DNA from 3 places in the Actinoplanes sp. NPDC051513 genome. Region 3 is predicted to be linked to each of the others. Evidence: predicted binding sites of a transcription regulator. Region 3 holds the regulator's gene; each other region holds the start of a gene.

Evidence for each region. Region 3 encodes HrcA, which represses chaperone genes, less so after heat shock. Its sites were predicted from a motif close to GGTTNGCACNCTCNNNNNGAGNGTGCNAACC; they were not measured.
Region 1: the regulator HrcA is predicted to act here: its motif matches at 1,305-1,335, upstream of groL (chaperonin GroEL).
Region 2: the regulator HrcA is predicted to act here: its motif matches at 1,408-1,438, upstream of groES (co-chaperone GroES).

The regions. Positions count from the first base shown of each region.
Region 1 covers NZ_JBITDW010000020.1:77,626-80,887, reverse strand. Annotated here, with positions in the region: gene groL (chaperonin GroEL) at 1-1,203, opposite strand, end outside; gene ACIA5D_RS39260 (GAF domain-containing protein) at 1,502-2,245, shown strand; gene ACIA5D_RS39255 (slipin family protein) at 2,257-3,108, opposite strand.
Region 2 covers NZ_JBITDW010000003.1:196,593-199,854, reverse strand. Annotated here, with positions in the region: gene ybaK (Cys-tRNA(Pro) deacylase) at 1-69, opposite strand, end outside; gene ACIA5D_RS10960 (methyltransferase domain-containing protein) at 164-1,336, opposite strand; gene groES (co-chaperone GroES) at 1,564-1,878, shown strand; gene groL (chaperonin GroEL) at 1,950-3,262, shown strand, end outside.
Region 3 covers NZ_JBITDW010000016.1:124,109-127,370, forward strand. Annotated here, with positions in the region: gene dnaJ (molecular chaperone DnaJ) at 1-690, opposite strand, end outside; gene hrcA (heat-inducible transcriptional repressor HrcA) at 725-1,747, opposite strand; gene ACIA5D_RS36090 (DUF4870 domain-containing protein) at 1,913-2,497, shown strand; gene hemW (radical SAM family heme chaperone HemW) at 2,527-3,262, opposite strand, start outside.

The sequences.
Region 1 (3,262 bases), on a different contig from region 3:
GGCGTTGCGCACGGCGTCCTCGATGCGGTGTTTGCGCTCCTTGAGCTCGACCTCGGTGGCCGCTCCGACCTTGATCACTGCGACCCCGCCGGCCAATTTCGCCAGTCGCTCGTAGAGCTTCTCCCGGTCGTACTCGGAATCGGTTCTGTCGATCTCGGCCCGGAGCTGGGCAACCCGCCCGCTGATCTCGCCGGCCTCGCCACCGCCGTCCACGATGGTGGTCTCGTCCTTGGTGACCACGATTCTGCGGGCCCGGCCCAGAACGTCGAGCCCGGCGTTGTCCAGGGTGATACCGACCGTCTCACTGACGACCTGACCCCCGGTGAGCACGGCGAGGTCGGCCAGCATGGCTTTGCGCCGGTCACCGAACCCGGGCGCCTTGACCGCCACCGACCTGAACGTGCCACGGATGTTGTTGACGACCAGGGTCGCCAGGGCCTGTCCCTCGACGTCCTCCGCGACGATCGCCAGCGGCTTGCCCGCCTGCGCGACCTTCTCCACCATGGGCAGCAGGTCGTCGAGTTGAGAGATCCTGCCGTCGACGATCAGCAGGTAGGCGTCGTCGAGGACCGCCTCCAAACGCTCGGCGTCGGTGATGAAGTAGGGGGAGATGTATCCCTTGTCGAAGCGCATGCCCTCGGTGAGCTCGAGCTCGAGGCCGAAGGTGTTGCCCTCCTCGACCGTGATGACGCCTTCCTTGCCGACCTTGTCCATCGCCTCGGCGATCATTTCGCCGACGGCCGGGTCGGCGGCGGAGATCGAGGCGGTGGCGGCTATCTGCTCCCTGGTCTCGACGTCCCGGGCCTGATTGCCCAAGGCCTCGATCACCACGGCGACGGCCTGCTCGATGCCGCGCTTGAGCGCGATCGGGCTCGCCCCGGCGGCGACGTTGCGCAATCCTTCGCGTACGAGTGCCTGGGCCAGCACGGTTGCCGTCGTCGTGCCGTCCCCGGCTATCTCGTCGGTCTTCTTCGCGACCTCCTTGACCAACTCGGCGCCGAGCTTCTCGTACGGGCCGTCGAGCTCGATCTCCCGGGCGATGCTCACCCCGTCGTTGGTGATCGTGGGTGCCCCCCACTGCGTGCCCAGCACGACGTTGCGACCCCTCGGGCCCAGCGTCACCTTCACCGTGTCGGCGAGGACATTCATGCCCCGCTCCAGGCCACGACGGGCCTCTTCGCCGAATGCGATCAATTTAGCCATCTGCGGAATCCTCAACATCGTCGTGCCCACGTGCAGCACCTGCTCGGGCCGACCTGCGATGACCGCTGCTACGGTCCCCCTCCGGGGGTGCCATCCCATTCGGTTGGCACTCGCGCCAGGCGAGTGCTAACAACAGTGCAGCACCCATCCCCGGAAAGCACAACCTGCGATCTCCGCCTCCGCGGCGCACGATGAGGATGTGCACGCGGTCTTCTCGTTCCCGCTGCAGGTCGGAGCGGTCGAACCCGACCATTCGTGAGCACCCGCCACGCCCATGTCAGTAAGGCCAGGAGCACACATGACCACCATTTCCGCGCATCGGCTCGCGAACGTCTTCGTCGAGGTCGCCGACACTCTCGTCGACGAGTTCGACCTGATCGACTTCCTGCACATGCTCACCGACCGCATCGCGACCCTCGTCGGAGCGTCGACGGTCGGGCTGTTGCTGGCCGACGAGCATGGCCGGCTGCAGTTCATGGCAGCGTCCGACGAGAACACCAAGCTCCTCGAACTGTTCCAGGTCCAATACCACGAGGGCCCCTGCCTGGACGCCTTCAACACCGCCCGGTCGGTGATCAACGCGGACCTGCGCCAGGCCGAAGCCCGATGGCCGCGTTTCGCCCCCCGCGCCGCGGCGGCCGGGTTTCGCGCGGTGCACGCCTTCCCGCTCAGGCTCCGCAAGGAGGTGATCGGCGCGCTGAACGTCTTCGGCGCCGAGGTGGGCGGCGGCTTCGACGACGGCGACGTCCAGATCATCCAAGCGCTCGCCGACGTCGCCGCGATCGGGCTGCTGCAGGAACGGGCCATCAGCCGCGGTGAGGTCCTCACCGAACAGCTCCAAGGCGCGCTGAACAGCCGGATCGTCATCGAGCAGGCCAAAGGCGCCGTCGCGCAGGCTCGCGGAATCAGCCTCGACGAGGCGTTCACGCTCATCCGCGGCTACGCCCGGCGCAACAACCAGCGGCTCGGCGACATCGCGCACGCCATCGTCACCGACCCGGCCGGCCCGGCGACCATCGCCGGCCCCAGCGGTCGCTCCTGAAAGGGCCCGGCTCAATCCATCGTGGAACTCGGTTTGCCGTTGGGCGGGGCCGGCTTGACCGCCAGCACCGCCGCTGTGGGCGCGACGGCCGCCGCCGCGGCGTTCTCACGGGCGATGAATGTGCCGAGCTCGCCGATCGTGCTCATCAGCGGGGCGGGGAAGACAACCGTGGTGTTCTTGTCGACGCCGAGGTCGACCAGGCTCTGCAGGTTACGCAACTGCAGCGCGAGCGGGTGCGCCATCATGATGTCCGCGGCGGAGCCCAGGGCGTCCGCGGCGAGCGCCTCGCCTTCCGCGGCGATGATCTTCGCGCGCTTCTCCCGTTCGGCCTCGGCCTGCCGGGCCATCGCGCGTTTCATGGTCTCCGGCAGCTGAATGTCCTTGAGCTCGACCAGGGTGACGACCACGCCCCACTCGGCGGTGGCGACATCGAGGATCTCCCGGATGTTGACGTTGATGCGGTCGGTCTCGGACAGGGTTTCGTCGAGGGTGTGCTGGCCGACGACCTTGCGCAGGGTGGTCTGAGCGATCTGATTGATCGCCGCGCCGACGTTCTCGATCGCGACCACCGACTTCACCGCGTCGACCACCCGGAAATAGGCGACGGCGGACACATCGACGCTGACGTTGTCGCGGGTGATGATGCCCTGCGACTGGATCGGCATAGTGACGATCCGCAAGCTCACCCGGTTCAGCACGTCGACGAACGGGATGATCACGGTGAGGCCGGCTTCCCGGACGCCGATGACGCGGCCGAGCCGGAACAGGACTCCCTGCTCGTACTGCTTGACGATCTTCAAGGCGAGGGCGAGGAGGAGCAACGCCACCAGAGCGACGATGACGACGATCCAAACAACTGACATGACGGATTTCCTGACCCCGGACGTAGCCGGATGCCGATGCTCGAGGCGGCGCGGAACGGGCCGGCCTCATCGGGAGGACACGTCCGCCGGGCGGCGAGGCGTCAGCCACCGGGGTCTGGAGCGACACCTAGACCGTACGTCGGCGCTCGCACAC
Region 2 (3,262 bases), on a different contig from region 3:
CGTGTGCTCGATCTGCTGGTCGTTCAGCACGGCGGTCGCCGGGGTTCCGGCCGCGGCCTTCTTTGCCATGGCAAGAAAGTACTCGTCCCGCCTTCGGGCCGCCCGTGTGATTTTTGCCCTTTTGCCCGGCTGTACCTGCCCATCCGCTCGTGCGTGGTGTGCCTCAGACCGGTCGGCAGAGCAGCGCGGTCGGGGCGCCGGCCACCCGGGTCAGCACCAGCGAGGCCGCCTCCGGTCCGGACAGCCGCAGGTCACGACGAAGTTGATCAGGCTCGAGGGCGGAGCCGCGCTTGCGGATCTCGAGGCGGCCGACGCCGCGCTCCCGCAGCAGGGCCCGCAGCCGTTTCAAAGAGAAATGCACCACATCCGTTATCTCCAGCCGCCGGCCGAAGGGGGTCTCGGCGGGCTCGTCGGCGTAGACGTAGGCGATGTCCGGATCGGCGAGCCGGCCGCCGATCGAGGCCGCGAACTCGGCCACCAGATGCGAGCGCACGACGGCAGGGTCCGGGTCGAAGACGTACGCCCCGACGGGACCGACCGGCGCCCGCACCTCACCGCTGCCGGTCAGCTCGGCGCCCCCGGGGAGCAGCGTGGCGCGGCGCGGGGCAGCGGCGAGCGGGCCGCACCAGAAGGCGGCCTCGACCAGGTCGCCGTCGACGCTCACCCACTCACCCTCGGCGCCCGGCGGCAGGAGGGCGTGGTCGATGCCGGGGGCCAGCTTCAGCACCGTGCACGGCACGCGGCCGGCGAGCGCGGCGACGAAGTCCCACGGCGGCGAGTAGGAGCGGGGGTCGAACACGCGGCCGCGGCCGGCACGCCGGCGGGCTGGATCGGCGAAGACCGCGTCGTAGTCCTCGACCCGGACCGTCGTGGCGTCCGCGCAGTCGACCTCGACCCGGTCGTCGAGGCCCAGGGCAGCCACGTTCGCGGCGGCGATCGCGGCGGTCAGCGGATCGGCCTCCACGGCGTACACGTCAATGCCGGCACTTGCCGCCGCCATTGCATCGGAGCCCAGCCCGCACCCCAGATCGGCCATGCTCCTGACCCCGGCCGCCGCGAGGCGCGCCGCGCGGCGATCCGCCACCACCGCTCGCGTCGCCTGCTCGAGCCCGGGCCGGGTGAAGAACATCCGGGCGGCCCGTTCCCCGAACTTGGCGGTCGCCCTCCGGCGCAGCTCCACCTGAGTCAGCGCCGCGGCGGCCAGCTCCGGAGCGAAGCCCCTCGACCGCAGCGCCGAGGCCGCCGCCAGTGGGTCGCCATGATCAACGGCGGCCGCGGTGGCCAGGGCGTTCACCCCTTCGGGGGTACGGAGGCGGGCCAGGAGGTCAGGAGTCACGAAGGCATTCTCCCCGGCGTGACGACACTGGCACTCTGGTTGACGGAGTGCTAGTTCCGGCATAACCTCGCGATTAGCACTCTCAACATGAGGGTGCCAACCGAAAGCCCTCACGGGCCGACGGTCAGGCACCAGGCGGACCGGCACCCGCGACGACGGCCCCGCCCGGTGGCATGAGGCATGAGACCGGCCTGGTTCATGGCCGGCAAACCTGTACCCAGGAGGGTATGCCCGTGACTACCGCGACCAAGGTTGCGATCAAGCCGCTCGAGGACCGCATCGTGGTCCAGGCGAACGAGGCTGAGACCACCACGGCGTCGGGCATCGTGATCCCCGACACTGCCAAGGAGAAGCCGCAGGAGGGCACCGTCCTCGCCGTCGGCCCGGGCCGCATCGACGACAAGGGCAACCGCGTCCCGATCGACGTCCAGGTGGGCGACACGGTCCTCTACTCGAAGTACGGCGGCACCGAGGTCAAGTACGCCGGCGAGGAGTACCTGGTGCTCTCCGCCCGCGATGTCCTCGCGGTCATCGAGAAGTGACCTACTGACAGTGCTTGCCGCCCTGGCCCGGGCTTCCGGGCCAGGGCGGTGGCGCGCGAAGGGACCTATACATGGCGAAGATTCTCAGCTTCTCTGACGACGCCCGGCACCTGCTGGAGCACGGCGTCAACACGCTCGCCGACACGGTCAAGGTCACCCTCGGCCCGCGCGGCCGCAACGTCGTCCTCGACAAGAAGTTCGGCGCGCCCACGATCACCAACGACGGCGTCACCATCGCCAAGGAGATCGAGCTCTCCGACCCGTACCAGAACCTCGGCGCCCAGCTGGTCAAGGAGGTGGCGACGAAGACCAACGACGTCGCCGGCGACGGGACCACCACGGCGACGGTGCTCGCCCAGGCGCTGGTCCGCGAGGGCCTGCGCAACGTGACCGCCGGCGCCAACCCGCTCGGCCTCAAGCGCGGCATGGACCTGGCGGCCGAGGCCGTCTCCAAGGCGCTGCTGGCCAAGGCGGTCGAGGTCGACGACCACAAGGCGATCGCCAACGTCGCCACCATCTCGGCGCAGGACGCCACCATCGGCGAGCTGATCGCCGAGGCGATGGACCGCGTCGGCCGCGACGGTGTCATCACCGTCGAGGAGGGCTCGGCGATGCTGACCGAGCTCGAGGTCACCGAGGGTCTCCAGTTCGACAAGGGCTTCATCTCGCCGAACTTCGTGACCGACGCCGAGTCGCAGGAGGCCGTCCTCGAGGACGCGTTCATCCTGATCACCACGCAGAAGATCTCCAGCATCGAGGAGCTGCTCCCGCTGCTCGAGAAGGTGCTGCAGACCGGCAAGCCGCTGCTGATCATCGCGGAGGACGTCGAGGGCCAGGCCCTGTCCACCCTGGTGGTCAACGCGATCCGCAAGACCGTCAAGGTCGCCGCGGTGAAGGCGCCCGGCTTCGGCGACCGTCGCAAGGCGATGCTGCAGGACATGGCGATCGCCACCGGCGGCGAGCTGATCGCGCCCGAGCTCGGCTACAAGCTCGACCAGGTCACCCTCGACATGCTGGGCAGCGCCCGGCGCATCGTGGTCGACAAGGAGAACACCACCATCGTCGATGGTGGCGGCAAGACGTCCGAAGTCACCGACCGGGTCGCGCAGATCCGCAAGGAGATCGAGGCGTCCGACTCCGACTGGGACAAGGAGAAGCTCGCCGAGCGTCTGGCCAAGCTCTCCGGTGGCATCGCGGTGATCAAGGTCGGCGCGGTCACCGAGGTCGAGATGAAGGAGCGCAAGCACCGCATCGAGGACGCCATCGCGGCGACCCGGGCGGCCGTCGAGGAGGGCACCGTCCCCGGTGGCGGCGCCGCCCTCGCGCAGATCGTCTCCGAGCTCGACGGCAACCTCGGCCTGACCGGCGAGGAGGCGATCGGCGT
Region 3 (3,262 bases):
GTCTTCGACGCCGGCCGGAATCTTCACGGTCAGCGAGCGGCGGGTGCGGACGCGGCCGTCGCCGGCGCACGTCGGGCACGGGTGCGGGATGACCGTGCCGTGGCCCTGGCAGGTGGAGCAGGGGCGGGACGAGACGACCTGGCCCAGGAACGTGCGCTGCACGCTCTGCACCTCGCCGCGGCCGCCGCAGGTCTCGCAGGTGGCCAGGTGGGTGCCGGGTGCGGTGCCGGCGCCGGAGCACTGGGTGCACAGGACCGCGGTGTCGACCGTGATCGGGGCCTCGACGCCGAACGCCGTCTCGACCAGGTCGAGCTCGAGGCGCAGGATCGCGTCGGCGCCCGGGCGGGTACGCGGGCGCGGGCCACGGGTGCCGCCGCCGGCCGCCGTGCCGAAGAACGCGTCCATGATGTCCTGGAAGCCGACGAACGGGCCGCCGGGACCGCCCGGACCGCCGGGGCCCATGCCGCCGCCGGGAGCCAGCGGGTCGCCACCGAGGTCGACGATCTGCCGCTTCTGGTCGTCGGACAGGACCTCGTACGCCGCGTTGATGTCCTTGAACTTCTCGGCGGCCTCGGGGTCGGGGTTGACGTCGGGGTGGTACTGCCGAGCCAGCTTCCGGTAGGCGCGCTTGATCTCGTCGTCGGTGGCCTCCCGGCTCACGCCGAGAATGCCGTAGTAATCCTTGGCCACGGGGTTTGGGGTCCTCATTGTCAGCGCGAATCCGTCAGTTCTGGGCCAGCAGGTCGCCCACGTAGCGTGCCACCGCACGCACCGTGGCGATGGTGCCGGGGTAGTCCATCCGGGTGGGTCCGAGCACACCGAGCCCACCCACGATAGTCGCCCCCGGGCCGTAGCCCGTGCTGACCACCGAGGTCGACCGGAGGTTGTCTATCTCGTTCTCGTCGCCGATGCGCACCCGGGTCTTGCTGGGCTCCAGGTCGCCGATGAGCTTGAGCAGGATGACCTCCTCCTCGAGGGCCTCGAGCACGGGACGAAGCGTGCCCTGGAAGTCCAGCACACCTCCCCGCGTCAAGTTCGCCGTTCCGGCGAGCGCAAGACGCTCCTCGCTGCGCTCCACCAGCGTCTCGAGCAGGACGCTGGCCAGGCAGGCCATCGTGTTGCGGTGGCCGGGGGCGCAGTCGTCGACCAGGCCCTGCACCAGCGGCGGGGTGTCGGCCATGCGCTGACCTGCGAGCTTTTCGTTGACCTTGCGGCGCAGATCGGTCACGTCGTCGGACGCGACCGGGCCCGGCAGCTCGACCAGGCGCTGCTCGACGCGGCCGGTATCGGTGATCATCACGAGCATCACGCGGGTCGTGGAGATCGGGACGAGTTCCAGATGGCGCACGGCCGAGCGGGCCAGCGACGGGTACTGCACCACCGCGACCTGGCGGGTGAGCTGGGCGAGGAGGCGCACTGTGCGATGCACCACGTCGTCGAGGTCGACCGCGCCGATCAGGAAACGCTCGATCGCGCGGCGCTCGGCCGGGCTCAGCGCCTTGACCTTGGAGAGGCGATCGACGAACAGGCGGTAGCCCGCGTCGGTGGGGACGCGCCCGGCGCTCGTGTGCGGCTGGCGGATGTAGCCCTCTTCTTCCAGCACGGCCATGTCGTTGCGCACCGTAGCCGGGGAGACGCCCAGCTGGTGCCGCTCGACCAGAGCCTTGCTGCCGACCGGCTCCTGCGTCTCGACGTAGTCCTCGACGATCGCCCGCAGCACCTCGAGCTTGCGGTCATCCAGACTCATGACCCCTCCCTCGCGGACGCTGGCGAAGCTTGGCACTCCCGGTGACAGAGTGCCAGTCTACGTCGCCGTGACCGGTGGCGCGATGATCGAGTGGACTGTCTATTCATCGACTCGTACCGCATGTCGCTCTCGACCGTATTGAGCTGCGGTCCTACGGTGTCAGCCATGACTGAACCACCTCGCCCGCCCGGTGAAGGTAATCCGTATGCGGCTAACGATCCGACGTCGGGTTCGACACCGCCGCCTTCTTCCCCGCCTCCACCGCCGCCCGGAGGCTACGCGCCTCCGCCCTCCGGTGGCTACGGCCCGCCCTCGGGTGGGTACAACCAGCCGCCCGGCGGCTACCCGCCCCCTGGCGGCTACAACCCGCCCTCGCAGCAGTACGGCTACGGTCCGCAACCCGGCGGCAGCACGGACGACCGCACCTGGATTTTGGTCGCCCACTTCGGCGGCGCGGCCGGCGCCTTCCTCAGCGGGAGCGTGGCGGGCTGGATCGCGCCGCTCGTCGCCCTGCTCGCCCGGGGCAACCAGTCGCCCCACGTGCGGGCCGAGGCGGTCAAGGCGCTGAACTTCCAGATCCTGTGGTCGATCGTCGGCTTCATCGGATACGCCACCTGGTGCATCGGCATCGGCTTCCTGATCACGGCCGCCGCCTGGCTCATCAGCATCATCTTCGGTGTCATCGCCGGCGTGAAGGCCAGCAACAACGAGCCGTACAACTACCCCATGTCGGTAAAAATCATCAAGTAGTGGTGTCGCGCCGGGTCGGGGGCCCGGCGTCACACGACGTCACGAATCACCGCATCCGCCAGCAGGCGGCCCTTCAAATTCAAAATCAACTGCCCTTTCGCGTACGCCTCCGGCACGAGCAGACCGTCCTCGAGCGCCTGCTCGGCCCCGCGTTCGTCGAGCCCGTCCAGCGGGATGCCGTCGCTGAGGCGCACCCGCAGCATGATGTCCTCGACGCGGCGGTCCTCCTCGGCGAGGACCTCGCGGGCATGGCCGGGCGAGACGCCGTCGGCGAGCCTTTTCGCGTACGTGGTGGGGTGCTTGACGTTCCACCAGCGCACGCCGCCGACGTGGCTGTGCGCGCCCGGGCCCAGGCCCCACCAGTCGGCGCCGGTCCAGTAGAGCAGATTGTGCCGGCAGCGGGAATCTTCGCTCGTCGCCCAGTTGGAGACCTCGTACCAGCTGAAGCCCGCGTCGGTCAGGGCCCGCTCGGCGGCCAGATAGCGGTCGGCCGCGACGTCGTCCGACGGGTAGGGCAGCTCGCCGCGACGCATCCGCGCGGCCATCCGGGTGCCGTCCTCGACGATCAGGGCGTACGCGCTGACGTGGTCGGCGCCGGCCTCGACGACCGCCTGGAGGGAAGCGGCGAAGTCGTCCGGGGTCTCGCCCGGGGTGCCGTAGATCAGGTCGAGGTTGACGTGGTCGAAGCCGGCCTTCCTCGCCTCCTGGGCCGCCCGGGGCGCCCGGCCGGCGGTGTGCCGGCGGTCGAGGATCTTGAGCACGTGC